DNA from 2 places in the Pseudomonas deceptionensis genome. Region 2 is predicted to be linked to the other one. Evidence: riboswitches for the same ligand, from Rfam matches in the RefSeq annotation. Region 2 holds a riboswitch; the other holds the start of a gene.
The links. Region 2 has a riboswitch for manganese ahead of BLW11_RS21705 (sodium:calcium antiporter). Riboswitches for the same ligand answer to the same signal wherever they lie in the genome.

Region 1 (7,495 bases), 2.9 Mb from region 2:
TTGCTCGGCGAATAAACGCAGTAAAACAAAAAGCCCGAACTCAGTGAGTTCGGGCTTTTTTGTGTTTGGCCGCTTCAGGCCGCTTCGGCATACAGCTCCAGGCGGCTGACGCCGGTGAGCAAATCCAGCTCTGGCAAGTCGGCATGGGTATGGCCACTCAGGGCGCAATACACCAGCCAGTGATGATCCTGAACATTAAAGGCCAGACCTTCGATCAGTGCCTGCTGTTCGTCGCTGGGGGCGATCAGATACAGGCGGTCCTGGTTTTCTGCGTGCAGCATGACAAGCTCCGTGTCGGTGTCGAGGGGCCACAGAGTGGCTCCTCTACATGACGATACGGTTACAGCAGAAATTAAGCATTGCTGTGGGAGCGAGCCTGCTCGCGATGCGGGCGGCTCAGTTCGAGTAGATGCAATCGCGAGCAGGCTCGCTCCCACGGGTCTTATCGGGTTACAGGGGCAGCCCGGCCTTGACCCGATACTGGTTACGTACCGGCATCGCGTATTGCAGCACCAGATACGGGCGGTGCTCGGCAGGGCAGGCGTCCAGGCGGCGCTGCCATTCCTGCTGGGCCTTGGCCAGTTCTTCGGCACCGAATACTTCGGTGGCCGACGGTACTTGCAGCTCGGGCTCGGCATCAGTCCACTGCGCATACGCCAGGTAGTGCGCCGGGAACAGGCGGTAGCCACTGAGGATATGGCGATCCATTTCGGCGGCCAGCAATTTGCTGTCTTCGAAAGGCTCGATGACGGGCGCAGCAAAGTTCACGTGCACGCGGCCTTTGTAGCCGGTAATGCCATTGGCGATGCTGGTGTCGTCTTCGCCCGGCACCTTGGTGTAAGTACCGGTGGTGGCGCGGATATACAGCTCGCGGGCCTTGGCCTGGTCACAGGGGTCGTACTCGTAGCTGATGGACACCGGGGTCAGGTTCAGCGACTGGATGACCTCGGCAAACGGCTCGTTTTTACGGCTCATGTGGAACATTTTCAGGATCGCCGAATCGGTACGGTCATCACCGTCCTTGGCGCGCCCTTCGGCCTGGGCGATCCAGATCGACTGGCAGTCGGTGCGGATCGAGTGATTGATATACGCCGACAGCAGCTGATAGGCCGCGAGCTTTTCGCGGCGCCCGGCGATCGAGCGGTGCACAATAAAGCTCTTGTTCAGGCGCATCAGGTCGCTGACAAAGGGTTTTTGCAGCAGGTTGTCGCCAATGGCGATACGCGGCGTCGGCAGGCCCGCGTGATACACCGCATAGTTGACGAAGGCCGGGTCCATCACGATATCGCGGTGGTTGGCCAAAAACAGGTAAGCGCTACCGGTCTTCAATTGCTCGACGCCGGTATAGGTCACGCCGTCGGTTGCATGTTCGATGGTGCGGTCGACATAAACCTCGACCTTGTCCTGCAATGAAGCCACCGAATTGACGCTCGCGAACTCTTTGCGCAAGCGATGAGCTATAAGAGGTTTTAACAACCAGCCGAACGCGCCTGCCAGGCGCGGGAAGCGAAAGTGGGTCAGGATATCTAGAAACGCCTTGTCGCTGAGCAGCCGGGCCAGCACTGCTGGTACTTCGGCGTCGTCGTAAGGTCGGATGGTATCGAATTGGCCCATCATGCTCTCTTGTTGGAAACGGCTAGGGTTGGTACGCAGGGCAGGGTAAAAAATAACCCTGCTAATAGACGGCGATTATACGCACAAGTCACTCTGGAGACCGCGATGCTTGAGACTGAACACTATGAGTGCCCCTATTGCGGCGAACCCGCTGAAGCCGTGCTCGATCTTTCAGGGGGGGATCAAAGTTACATTGAGGATTGCCCGGTGTGTTGCCGGCCGATTGTTTTCCACCTTCAGACCGATGGTCAGAAGTGGATGCTTGATGTACATACCGAGAATGAGTCGTGAGTGAATGCCATGCAACGCATCTACGAACCGCAAAACCTGATGGAAGCCGAGCTGTTACTGGGCATGCTTGCCAGTGAAGGCGTTGACGCGTGCCTTCAGGGGCGTGATTTGATTGGCGGGACCGGTGAGCTGCCGGCGTTGGGTTTGCTGGGGCTGGCCGTGGCCGATGATCAAGCGCGATACGCGCGCGAGTTGATCGATGCGTACAATGCCGCATCACCGGTGGCGGGCGACGAGCCCGAGAGTTTCCCCGATGTGCTGGACTGCTGAGGTCAGCGACGGTTTATTCACTGCTATATAGAAAAGAGTTGTACAGCCCCATGTGTGGACGTTTTGCCCTGTTTCGCTGGAATCCTGCGTTTGCAGCCTTGCCCGGTTTTCCGGCGGACCAGCAGGCTCAGTGGAATATTTCGCCTAATGATTCGGTATTGATCCTGCGTGCAGGCGCAGAGCCAGGCCAGCGCGAACTGGCGCGGGCACGCTGGGGCCTGACCCCCGCGTGGCTGACCGACCTGTCTCGAACCCCGGCCCATGCCCGTGCCGAGACGGCAGCCGAACAGCCGATGTTTCGCGATGCCTTGCGTGAGCGGCGCTGCCTGATCCCGGCCAACGGCTTTTATGAATGGCGCGGCACGACCCGCAAACGGCCCTATTGGCTGACGCCTGGCGAGGGCTCTTCGCTGTTTTTTGCCGGTATCTGGGAAGCGTACCCCGTCCAGGGCCATGTTTGGCTGAGCACGGCGGTCATCACCCAGGCGGCAGCGAGTCAGCGCCGACCCTTGATTCTGGATGAGGCGGGCCAGCAGGCCTGGCTTGACCCTCAAACCCCGCTGCATACGCTACAGGCATTGCTGGCCAGCCCGCAGATGCCGCTGCGCGAGCGGCCGTTGGCCAATCTGGTCAACGATCCCAAACTCAATGCCCCTGAGTGTCTGACCCCGGGTTGAGATACGATGCGCACCATCTTTATGGAGAGTCACGATGGGTAAGTTAGCGGTAGTGTGCGCCGTGGGCGCGGGGTTGTTGCTCAGCGGTTGCCAGGCGGTGAATACCACCAATGGCGGCGCGGTCGGTGTCGAGCGCAAGCAGTACATGTTCAGCATGCTGTCGAGCCAGCAGGTTGATCAGATGTATGCGCAGTCGTATCAGCAGACTGTCAGCGAGGCGAGCACCAAGGGCGCGCTGGACAAGACCAGTGCCAATGCCAAGCGCCTGCAGGCGATTGCCAACCGACTGATTGCCCAGGCCCCGGCCTTTCGCCCGGATGCCTCGCAATGGAACTGGGAAGTCAATCTGATCAAGAGCGACGAGCTCAACGCCAACTGCGGTCCCGGCGGCAAGATCATTTTCTACAGCGGGATCATCGATCAGCTCAAGCTCAGTGACGACGAAATTGCCGCGATCATGGGCCATGAAATTGCCCACGCCTTGCGTGAACACGGCCGTGAGTCCATGTCCAAAGCCTATGGCATCGAGATCGCCAAGCAGGGTGCGGGTGCATTGCTGGGGTTGGGGCAAGACAGCCTCGGGCTGGCTGATACCGTGGTCAACTACAGCCTGACCTTGCCCAACAGTCGCAGCAATGAAAACGAAGCGGACCTGATCGGCCTGGAGCTGGCGGCGCGAGCGGGCTACAACCCGAATGCGGCGATTACCCTGTGGCAGAAAATGGCCCGGGAATCCCAGGATGCGCCGCCGGAATTCATGAGCACCCACCCGGCCTCCAGTAGCCGGATTGCTGCGCTGCAAGCGGCCATTCCGAAGGTAATGCCGCTTTATCAGCAGGCCCCGAAAACCCAGTAACGACCTGGCCCTCACCCCAACCCTCTCCCGGAGGGAGAGGGGGCTGATCGCTCGCGAATTCAAGATCACCGTAAATCAGTCCCTCTCCTTTTGGGAGAGGGTGAGGGGCTTTGGTTTTAAACCCAGCCGCTGATTGCCATCGCCTTGTACACCGCCACTGCGGCCAGTACGACGAATGCGGTGGCTGCCAGGCGGCGGATCAGGGTCAGCGGCAGTTTGTCTGCGGCAAAGTTACCCGCCAAAACCACCGGCACGTTGGCAATCAGCATGCCCAGGGTGGTACCGATAATCACCAGCCACAGGTCCGGGTATTGTGCGGCGAGCATCACCGTCGCAACCTGGGTCTTGTCGCCGATTTCGGCAATGAAGAATGTGATCAGGGTGGTGACGAAAGGCCCGTACTTGCGTGCAGTACTGGCTTCGTCGTCGTCCATCTTGTCGGGAACCAGCGTCCACAGCGCGGTGGCGATAAAGCTCGCGGCGAGGATCCAGTGCAGCATTACATCACTGAAGAAGGTGCTGAACCAGGCGCCTACGGCACCGGCTGCGGCATGGTTGGCCAGGGTGGCGACCACGATGCCGGCGATAATCGGCCAGGGCTTTCGAAAGCGGGCGGCGAGAATGAGGGCGAGCAGCTGCGTCTTGTCGCCGATTTCGGCCAAGGCAACAATTGCGGTAGGAACAAGTAGGGAATCGAGCATCATCAGGTGGTTTCCAGGGGCGGGTCGACACGGCTATGACACGTACAGCCTTCCCGCCCCGGGTAAGGTGTTCGTGTCATAGGTCTTGTCAAACCCCGGTCCGTCTGTGCGGACACCTGGGTCGCATACGCCATGGTCTGTTGACCAAGTATGTTGACGTATGCCGGACGAGCATGACGCTCGTGGGAGACTACTCCCCTAGGACGGAGCGGATTCTGCCTAGGCAAATCCGATCCCGCAAGCTCTTATTTTCCAGAGACTTCAACGGCGTTTGGCGCTGTAGATCCGAAAACCCTGGCCTTGTGCCTTGACCGCACAGGCACCGAAATGCTCTTCGATCAGCGGTTGATAGCGCAGGAAACTGTTGGCCACAATTCGAAGTTCGCCACCTGATTTCAGATGTTTCACTGCTTTTTGCAGCAAGTTCTCAGTGGCTTGGTAATCGGTATGCACCCCGACATGGAACGGCGGATTGCTCAGGATAGAGTTCAAGCCCATGGGTGCAGCGTCGATGCCGTTGCCGGTAATCACTTCGCCTTCCAGGCCGTTGGCTGCGAGGGTCAGGCGGCTGCTGGCGGTGGCGAAGGCATCCACATCGAGCAGGGTGACGGTGTTGTGCGGGTAACGACGCTTGACTGCAGCACCGAGCACGCCCGCGCCACAGCCAAAGTCCAGCACGTGACCGCTGGGCAGTTTGTCCAGATGCTCAAGCAGAAGGGCACTGCCGCGATCCAGGCGGCCGTGGCTGAATACGCCCGGCAGGCTCACGACTTTTAGCGGGCCTTCGGCCAGCTCCAGTTCGTAATGTTGCGCGAGGTCTTCGAGCACCGGCACTGGCGGGGCGTTTTCCACGGTCACTTGCCAGAGCTGGCAATGCCGCGCGCTGTCGAGTTTGCGGGGCTTGCCGAACGGGGTCAGCTGTTTCGACGCGCCTTCAATGCCGCCCTTTTTTTCACCGACCAGAAACACGTCGGCATTGGGCAGGCGAGAGGCCACGGCTTTGAGCACGTAGTCGCTCAGCTCCTTGGACTTGGGCAAAAAAACCACGGCGGTATCGAACGCCCGGTCGGGGATTTCGACGCCAAACTGCACACGGCCTTCAAAGCGGGCATCCAGAGTCGCCTGGTCGCCGGCATGCCAGCACCAACCGTGGGCGTTGGGCATTTCACCGAGTAACTCGTCAGCCGGCAAACCGACCAACAGCACCGAGCCTTGAAAGTATTCAGGCTGACGAAGCAGTACTTCACTGCGCGGATCCATAATCTGCTCCTCAAAAAGGGGCGCAGTCTATCAACTGACGACCCGCAGCGCTGTACCGTTGAAGAAGGCTTCGGCGTTTTGCGCCAGTTGGGCGACGATCCGCTGGCGTGCCTCGCGGCTGCCCCAGGCGCTGTGCGGGGTAATGATCAGGCGCGGGATGTCGGCTGCCAGCAGCGGGTTGCCGTCACGGGGCGGTTCGACGCTCAGCACGTCGGTCGCGGCGCCGCCCAGATGGCCGCTGCGCAGGGCGTCGGCCAGGGCTTGTTCGTCGATCATGCCGCCACGTGCCGTGTTGACCACAAAGGCGCCGGGCTTGAGCAGTGCCAGCTCGCGAGCGCCGATGAAGTTGCGCGTGTATTCGTTGAGCGGGCAGTGAAAAGTCAGTGCGTCGACCTGGGGCAGAAGTTCGTCCAGGGGCAAGCGGTCGTCACGGGCCGGGCGGCCAGGGATTTGCCCGATCAAGACGCGCATGCCGAAAGCTTGCGCCAGTTTCGCCACCGCACTGCCCAGCTCGCCATGACCGAACAGGCCCAGAGTTTTGCCTTCCAGCTCCACAATCGGAAAATCCAGCAGGCAGAACTGCTTCGCTTGCTGCCACTGGCCATCGCTCACGGCTTTTTGGTAGTCGATCAGGCGAGTGGCCAGCGCCAGCAGCAGGCCCAGGGTGTGCTGCGCCACAGATGGCGTGCCGTAACCCTGGCAGTTGGCAACGGTGATCCCTTGGGCGCGGGCGGCTTCAAGGTCGACGTTATTGGTGCCGGTGGCCGCCACCAGGATCAGCTTCAGGTTCGGGCAGGCGGCGAGGGTAGCGGCGTTGAGCAGGATTTTGTTGCTGATGGCTACGCTGGCGCCTTGCAGTCGCTCGATCACGTTGGCGGGCGTGGTGTCCGACCACAACTGCAACTCGCCGAAGCAGCGGCGCAGGGGCCCGAGATCAAGGTCGCCCAGATCCAGTGAAGGGTGATCAAGGAATACGGCGCGCTGAGTGTTAGTCATCAACTGTACCTTTTGTGCTGTGAAATGAAGGCGTAATGTGGCGAGCCTAACAGAAGAAACAATTTGTAATGGAGCCGTGCATGTACTGGACAGAATTTTTGACCGTTGCCCTGATTCACTTGCTGGCCGTGGCCAGCCCCGGGCCGGATTTTGCGGTGGTGGTGCGCGAAAGCGTGACCCATGGTCGCCGCGCCGGGATGTTTACCGCGTTTGGTGTGGGCACGGCGATTTTCGTCCACGTTGGCTATTCGCTGCTGGGTATCGGGATCATTGTGTCGCAGTCGATTGTGCTGTTTAACGCCCTTAAATGGCTGGCAGCGGCTTACCTGCTGTACATCGGGATCAAGGCCCTGCGGGCCAAGCCTGCTGACCCGGCCGCCCTGGCGGCCTCGTTGCCGGTGGGTGAGCGCACCGCACGCGGGGCTTTCACGTCGGGCTTTGTGACCAATGGACTGAACCCGAAAGCAACGCTGTTTTTCCTGTCGTTGTTCACCGTGGTGATCAATCCGCACACGCCGCTGTCGATCCAGGCCGGTTATGGCGTGTACCTGGCCGTTGCGACTGGCGTGTGGTTCTGCATGGTCGCCATGCTGTTTAGCCATCAACGCGTGCGCACCGGCTTTGCCCGCATGGGTCATTGGTTTGATCGCACCATGGGCGCAGTGCTGGTGGCGCTGGGCGTGAAGTTGGCGTTTACCGAGATGCACTAAACAGCAGTCTCCTGTAGCCGCTGCCGAAGGCTGCGATCGAGCGCGAAGCGTTCCCGTACTTTCGGCGCCCAAGAAGGTCCTGCGGCCCTTATCGCAGCCTTCGGCAGCGGCTACAGGTCT
Region 2 (7,495 bases):
TTTCAAAAGCCGGCGAGCACACGTCCAACAGGCGTGGTTCCGGTCAAGTCGGTCACCCGTGAACAGTTGGATGCAGCACCGGACTTCAGCGTGTATCGATTAGGCCATTCGACCTTGCTGCTCAAGCTCAATGGCAAGTACTGGCTGACCGATCCGGTCTACGCAGAGCGCGCCTCACCGCTGCAGTGGGTTGGCCCCAAGCGTTTTCATGCACCCCCCATCAGCCTTGATGAGCTTCCACCTTTGGAGGCCGTGATTCTTTCCCATAATCACTACGACCACCTGGACCAAAAAACCGTGTTGCAGCTGGCGGCCAAAACACAGCATTTTTTGGCGCCGCTGGGAGTAGGCGACCTGCTTATCAAGTGGGGAGTCGAGGCCGGCAAAGTCCAGCAACTGGAATGGTGGCAAGACACCCATGTTGCAGGCATTCGTTTTATCGCTACCCCGTCCCAGCACTTCTCAGGCCGGGGCCTGTTTGATCACAACCAGACGCTTTGGGCATCCTGGGTGATGATCATTGACGAAGTTCGAATTTTCTTCAGTGGAGACTCGGGGTACTTCGACGGCTTCAAACTGATCGGTGAGCAGTTTGGGCCATTTGACCTGACTCTGATGGAGACGGGAGCCTACAACGTCGATTGGCCGCATGTGCACATGCAGCCCGAGCACAGCCTGCAAGCTCATATCGACCTCAATGGACGCTGGTTAATGCCGATTCACAACGGGACCTTTGATCTGGCTTTCCATGCCTGGTCCGAGCCGTTTGACCGCATTGTGGCGTTGGCAGAGCAACGCAATGTACTCATTACAACGCCACAAATGGGAGAGGCTTTCAACCTGGCGCAGCCTCACAAGGGGCGTGCCTGGTGGCTTGAGGTGCAAGCTTCAGGTCAATAGGTCATTTTTTTACTCGATCAGGGCAAAGTCTTCGCGGCCCATCGGGTCTGGCGTGGTGCCGCGAACATTGCCTCCGCGACCGGGCGAAAACCCGGGAAAGAACACCAGCCCTTGAGCTTCCAGGCTGTACGCAAGGGCCAGACGGGTGACATCGCGCACGGGTTCTTTAGCCTCAAAGCGTTCGATCGCGGGAACTGAAACTCCGGACTGCTCACTCAGGCAATCAAGGCTCCAGCCAAGCATTTCACGGGCTTGCGCGCAGTGCAGCGGGGTAAATTGATTAATGACGATGCGTTCAAACGTACTGCGCATGGCTGAATGAGGCATGGGGGTTCTCCAGGGCTGAGTCAGTGCTTGAAAATATACTGTGTTTTTATACAGTTATTTTTAGCGTGGATCAAACTCGTTTTTTGATGAGTCCCGACCGGAGAACTGGCTCCCGTTACTCACGCCATCCGCGGAGGCTCTCAGGCTTTTGCCTTCAGCTGACTTGTTGTCCCACATGGAAAAAGAAAGGCATCAATGCATGAAGTGCCATGCCACGTAACCCGCGAAACCGCAGTACAGGAGAGCGATTGCCATCAAGCTTTTGGCTTCAACATTGCCGCGTCGAAATAGTAGCCAGAGCATGAGTACAGCAAGTGCCGTTATGGCGCCGGCAATCAGCAGAGGGGTGTCTAACATCCACGGAGTGAAGAACAAACCGAGCGAACTGGGGATGGTCGCCTGGATCATCATCGCTCCAGAAATATTGGCCAAGGCCAGTCTCTCTTTGCCCTGGCGAACCCAGATCAAGGCATTCATGATCTCAGGAAGTTCGGTCGCTACGGGGCTAAGCAGCAGCGCGACCATGTGGGGGGACAGGCCGAAGAGAATGCCTATGCTCTCCAGTTGGGAGACAAATACATGTGACGCTGCGCCAATCACGCAGAGCGCTATAACCGTTTGTAGCCCGGCCCAGCCCATCGATGCATTTTTCGGCCTCAGCTTGAGGGGTTCCAGCTCCTCCTCTTCGGGGGCTGTATCCGCGCTGACGATCTCGCGCCAGACGTAGAGGCCGTAGGTCGCCAGGAACAAGATCCCAAGCCAGGGCTTGATGGCAAAGGCTACGAGACCCAAGCCTACTTTTACGACGAACACAGCCAAAAACGCCAACTGATCTTTCGCCAGGCCTTTGTGATCCACGCGAATGACTGAGTCGCCTCGATTCAGTTTGCGGCGATTCATCCATAGCGCAAAGCCCACGACGCCATAAGCGACTGTCGCGAGAACCAACGGGCCGCCCATGGCAGCGCCTACTCCGATGTCTTTCTGCTCGGGGGTTGATCCAAACACGACGGCTGTAAACGTCACTGCGGTTTCAGGCAGGGCTGTACCAAATGCGGCCAGTACGGTGCCTACAGCTGTGGCGCCGAGATTCATGTGACGGCCACACCATTCAATACCGTTAACGAAATATTCGCATGACAGATAGATGGTAATAGCGGAGAGAAAAAAGAGAACCAAGGTCAGGAGCATGGGAGACACAGACCGGGCAAGCAAAATTCCAATGGCACACGACGTGGCTTACCCGGTCGGTAAACACGCAGTGGCCAAAGGTCTTGCTGGGCAACATCGGCTGGTTCCGAAGGTGCCAATCATGCCATGAAGTAAGAGACTTCAAGTGTGTTGACATGATTTCCTCAGCCGTGTGGCTGAAGATAGCTACTCCCCAATGACGAGGGGCGGCATTATTCCCAAGATGCGAGTGCATTGCAAGGCAGGAAACATTGAAGATTGGAACACAAGTCAAATAATCTTAATGGTTATTACAATCATCTAGATCTGTGTTTTATTTACTTCACTCGCCCGCCGTCCTGTAAAAGCGCTCGGTTGTTAATGACAGATAGATGCCGCTTCAGTACCGCCCTAACTTTCATTTGCGCGGGCTTATACTGTTTTGCACAAAAAAAGGGCCAACAATTGTTGGCCCTTTTTGTTTGCTACGTACGACTTATATCAAGTCCCCGTATCAATCCCAGCTCAACGCACCGCCGGTTTGGTATTCAATAACCCGCGTTTCGAAGAAGTTTTTCTCTTTCTTCAAGTCCATGATTTCGCTCATCCATGGGAACGGGTTAGTGGTGCCCGGGTATTCTTCTTTCAGGCCGATTTGCGACAGGCGACGGTTGGCGATGAACTTGAGGTAGTCCTCCATCATCGCGGCGTTCATGCCCAGTACGCCGCGCGGCATGGTGTCGCGAGCGTATTCGATTTCCAGCTGTGTGCCTTGCAGGATCATCTGCGAAGCTTCTTCCTTCATTTCAGCGTCCCACAGGTGCGGGTTTTCGATTTTGATCTGGTTGATCACGTCGATGCCGAAGTTCAGGTGCATGGATTCGTCGCGCAGGATGTACTGGAACTGCTCGGCGACACCGGTCATTTTGTTGCGACGACCCATCGACAGGATCTGGGTGAAGCCGCAGTAGAAGAAGATGCCTTCCAGAACGCAGTAGTAGGCGATCAGGTTGCGCAGCAGCTCTTTGTCGGTTTCAACCGTGCCGGTTTCGAACTTCGGGTCGGAGATCGAACGGGTGTACTTCAGGCCCCAGGTGGCTTTTTTAGCGACCGACGGGATCTCGTGGTACATGTTGAAGATCTCGCCTTCATCCATGGCCAGCGATTCGATGCAGTACTGGTAGGCGTGGGTGTGGATCGCCTCTTCGAATGCCTGGCGCAGGATGTACTGGCGGCATTCCGGGTTGGTGATCAGGCGGTATACGGCCAGCACCAGGTTGTTGGCAACCAGGGAGTCGGCGGTAGAGAAGAAGCCCAGGTTGCGCATCACGATGCGGCGCTCGTCGTCAGTCAGGCCTTCCGGGTTTTTCCAGAGGGCGATGTCGGCGGTCATGTTGACTTCTTGCGGCATCCAGTGGTTTGCGCAGCCGTCCAGGTACTTCTGCCAGGCCCAGTCGTACTTGAACGGTACGAGCTGGTTGAGGTCGGCACGGCAGTTGATCATCATCTTTTCGTCAACCGCAACTCGGGCGGAAGCGCCTTCGAGTTCGGCCAGACCTTCAGCGACGTCGAGATCGTCCAGAGCAGCCTTGGCGCGAATGATCGCGGCCGAATCTGTAGCCGTAACGGCACGTGCTTCCTGCGCGGCAACACCGCCGGCGGCGTCGAGGCGGTCCATGTTGGCTTCGGTTGCGTGGCCAGCGTTGGCGCCTTTAACAGCGACTTCGCCTTCGTCTTCTTTGTCGAATTCGTCCCAGCTCAGCATGACGTGTCGTCTCCTGCGTGAGGGCCCAGGCCCGTGTGAAAACACTTATGGTTTGGTTTTTACACGGCCATAGGCCACTTGGATCTAAGAAATGTTGCTTGCAGTAGCGTTGTGCTCACGCAAAAACATGAATGTATTCGTGGGCTTGTCCCGCTGTCGCTCAGAGGGGCAGGTTTTACCTGCGCTCGCTCTGGACCTTGAGGTCGTATCAGCGTGGGTTTATAGCCCGCCAAGGGGATATATCAAGCCTTTTTGATGGGCGCAGTATACGGCTTTTGCACAAGGTATTTCAGCCAGTATTTTTTCAGGGCATGCGACGAAACGCCCTAAATTTGTCCTGGACTTACGCAGGGCTGCGGCTGAGCGAGGGTTTGCCGGTGCAGAAGTTTTTTTACCGTGGGCCAGCGACGTCAAATGACCTGTGGCGTGAGCGGGGATGTGGCGGAATTTGGTGCGGGGCAGATCAAGCCCGGCCGAAACCAGGCGTCGAGTTGATGCGGTGTCAGCTGAGTCGATGGCCGTTGGTACGATCGTAACCGTCTTCGGCAAAGGTGGCCGAGCGGGTGCTGTCGTAACCGTCTTCGGCAAAGGTGGCCGAGCGGGTGCTGTCGTAACCGTCTTCGGCAAAGGTGGCCGAGCGGGTGCTGTCGTAACCGTCTTCGGCAAAGGTGGCCGAGCGGGTGCTGTCGTAACCGTCTTCGGCAAAGGTGGCCGAGCGGGTGCTGTCGTAACCGTCTTCGGCAAAGGCGGCCGAGCGGGTGCTGTCGTAGCCGTCTTCGGCAAAACCCGCCGAATGCGTACGGTCATAACCGTCAGCGGCAAAAGCAGCGCTGGCCAGAACGGACAAACTTAAAGCCATTATCAATGAGCGTTTCATTTAATGATTCCCGGGCGATATAAGCGCAGGCGGGCAACTGTTCAACGGTGATCAAGTGACGATGAAAGTTGCAAATAAGCGCCGCGTTGGATCGCTTAAACAAGTGTGAGGATTGAGGGCTGGAATAAACCGCAGAACTTCAATCAGCCGTTGGAGCAGCCGTTGCCCATCACGCGGTATTCAAGGGTGTGCTGCATGCCCTGGGAGTCTTCGTAGACCATTTGAGCCGGCACGACCTCGCAGACGCTGGGGATCTCGCTCATGGAAATCACTTTGGCGATATCCAGTTCAGAAGAATAAGAATACTGTTCAACGGCAGGTTGCTGGCGGGGAACTTGAGTGTTCACTTCATCAGCCAGGGCGGTTAAACACACACTGCTGAGGGCCAGAACTAACAACGCTTTCATTTCAAAATTACCTGTTTTAGGTCGAGTGGGGTCACACAGCCCTTGTGAGGCTGTGTGTGAAACTGAGTAATGAAGAGCGACTAAACTTGCCTTCGTGGGGGCTGTAACTTGGGTTAATCGCGGTGCCTTGGTTGGCGAGATGAATTTTAGGCCTGCGCTGCACCGGCATATAGAGGGACTTTTGATAAAGACTGTTGGCATTTTTTGCAACAATCGACGAAAACCTGGCTCATTTGCAGCGTTTGCACGGCCTGAGCTGTAGGGCGAATCGCTGTAAGCATTGATCTTGAGCCTTGCACAGAAAAACCATGATTTTCTTGCGTGTTTCTTACTACCAACGTCGAATGGATCTAACGGCTTGGCCCGGCTAAAACAGGGTCATAAAACAACAACTACAAGCATTGAGGTATGAAACATGAGTGCCGCTTCCCTGTATCCCGTACGCCCTGAAGTTGCAGCCAATACGCTGACCGATGAGGCGACCTACAAGGCGATGTACCAGCAGTCCGTCGTCAACCCCGATGGCTTCTGGCGCGAGCAAGCAAAGCGTCTCGACTGGATCAAGCCTTTCACCACCGTCAAGCAGACCTCCTTCGACGACCATCATGTCGACATCAAATGGTTCGCGGACGGCACTCTCAACGTTTCCTATAACTGCCTGGACCGCCACCTTGCCGAGCGCGGCGACCAGGTAGCAATTATCTGGGAAGGGGATGACCCTTCCGAGCAGCGCAACATTACCTACCGCGAACTGCACGAAGAAGTGTGCAAGCTGGCCAACGCCTTGCGCGGTCAGGATGTGCACCGTGGTGACGTCGTCACTATCTATATGCCGATGGTGCCTGAGGCCGTGGTTGCCATGCTGGCCTGTACCCGGATCGGCGCGATTCACTCGGTGGTGTTCGGCGGCTTCTCGCCTGAAGCGCTGGCCGGGCGGATCATCGACTGCAAATCCAAGGTGGTGATCACTGCCGACGAAGGCCTGCGTGGCGGCAAACGCACACCGCTCAAGGCCAATGTCGATGTGGCATTGACCAACCCTGACACCTCGAGCGTGCAGAAGATCATTGTGTTCAAGCGCACCGGTGGCGACATCGCCTGGTACAAGCACCGTGATATCTGGTACCACGACTTGATGGCCGTTGCTTCGAAGCACTGCGCTCCGAAAGAGATGGGCGCCGAAGAAGCGCTGTTCATCCTTTATACCTCTGGCTCAACCGGCAAGCCCAAGGGCGTTCAGCACACCACTGGCGGTTATCTGCTGTATGCGGCGCTGACCCACGAACGCGTGTTCGACTACCGTCCGGGCGAGGTTTACTGGTGCACGGCCGATGTGGGCTGGGTGACCGGTCACACCTATATTGTGTACGGGCCGCTGGCCAATGGCGCGACCACCTTGTTGTTTGAAGGCGTGCCGAACTATCCGGACATCACCCGGGTGTCGAAAATCGTCGACAAGCACAAGGTCAACATCCTCTACACCGCGCCTACCGCCATTCGCGCCATGATGGCCGAAGGTCAGGCCGCGGTTAAAGATGCCGATGGCTCCAGCTTGCGCTTGCTGGGTTCGGTGGGTGAGCCGATCAACCCCGAAGCCTGGAACTGGTACTACACAACGGTCGGCAAGGAACGTTGCCCTATCGTGGATACCTGGTGGCAGACCGAGACCGGTGCTTGCATGATGAGCCCGCTGCCGGGCGCGCACGCACTCAAGCCGGGCTCGGCTGCCCGCCCGTTTTTCGGCGTGGTGCCGGGGCTGGTGGATAATTTGGGCAATCTCATAGAGGGCGCTGCCGAAGGCAACCTGGTGATTCTCGATTCGTGGCCGGGGCAGGCGCGTACCTTGTATGGCGATCACGACCGGTTCGTCGACACCTACTTCAAGACTTTCCGTGGCATGTACTTCACCGGTGACGGCGCGCGTCGCGACGAAGACGGTTACTACTGGATCACCGGCCGTGTGGATGACGTGCTTAACGTGTCCGGCCATCGTATGGGTACGGCTGAAATTGAAAGTGCGATGGTTGCGCATCCTAAAGTCGCTGAAGC

Region 1: linked by a shared signal. The riboswitch ahead of BLW11_RS08055 (TMEM165/GDT1 family protein) and the one ahead of BLW11_RS21705 (sodium:calcium antiporter) in region 2 are both predicted to bind manganese.

Annotation. Positions count from the first base shown of each region.
Region 1 is NZ_FNUD01000002.1:1,766,135-1,773,629, forward strand. Features, by position in the region: gene BLW11_RS08020 (YajG family lipoprotein) at 1-15, shown strand, start outside; gene BLW11_RS08025 (hypothetical protein) at 75-281, opposite strand; gene BLW11_RS08030 (1-acyl-sn-glycerol-3-phosphate acyltransferase) at 451-1,614, opposite strand; gene BLW11_RS08035 (CPXCG motif-containing cysteine-rich protein) at 1,720-1,905, shown strand; gene BLW11_RS08040 (putative signal transducing protein) at 1,915-2,175, shown strand; gene BLW11_RS08045 (SOS response-associated peptidase) at 2,226-2,852, shown strand; gene BLW11_RS08050 (M48 family metallopeptidase) at 2,887-3,708, shown strand; gene BLW11_RS08055 (TMEM165/GDT1 family protein) at 3,825-4,409, opposite strand; yybP-ykoY riboswitch at 4,500-4,621, opposite strand; gene BLW11_RS08060 (class I SAM-dependent methyltransferase) at 4,671-5,669, opposite strand; gene BLW11_RS08065 (2-hydroxyacid dehydrogenase) at 5,700-6,665, opposite strand; gene BLW11_RS08070 (LysE family translocator) at 6,746-7,375, shown strand.
Region 2 is NZ_FNUD01000002.1:4,691,541-4,699,035, reverse strand. Features, by position in the region: gene BLW11_RS21715 (MBL fold metallo-hydrolase) at 1-900, shown strand, start outside; gene BLW11_RS21710 (helix-turn-helix domain-containing protein) at 910-1,227, opposite strand; gene BLW11_RS21705 (sodium:calcium antiporter) at 1,420-2,418, opposite strand; yybP-ykoY riboswitch at 2,480-2,625, opposite strand; gene BLW11_RS21700 (ribonucleotide-diphosphate reductase subunit beta) at 2,912-4,162, opposite strand; gene BLW11_RS21695 (heme utilization protein) at 4,665-5,039, opposite strand; gene BLW11_RS21690 (DUF2790 domain-containing protein) at 5,183-5,446, opposite strand; gene acs (acetate--CoA ligase) at 5,862-7,495, shown strand, end outside.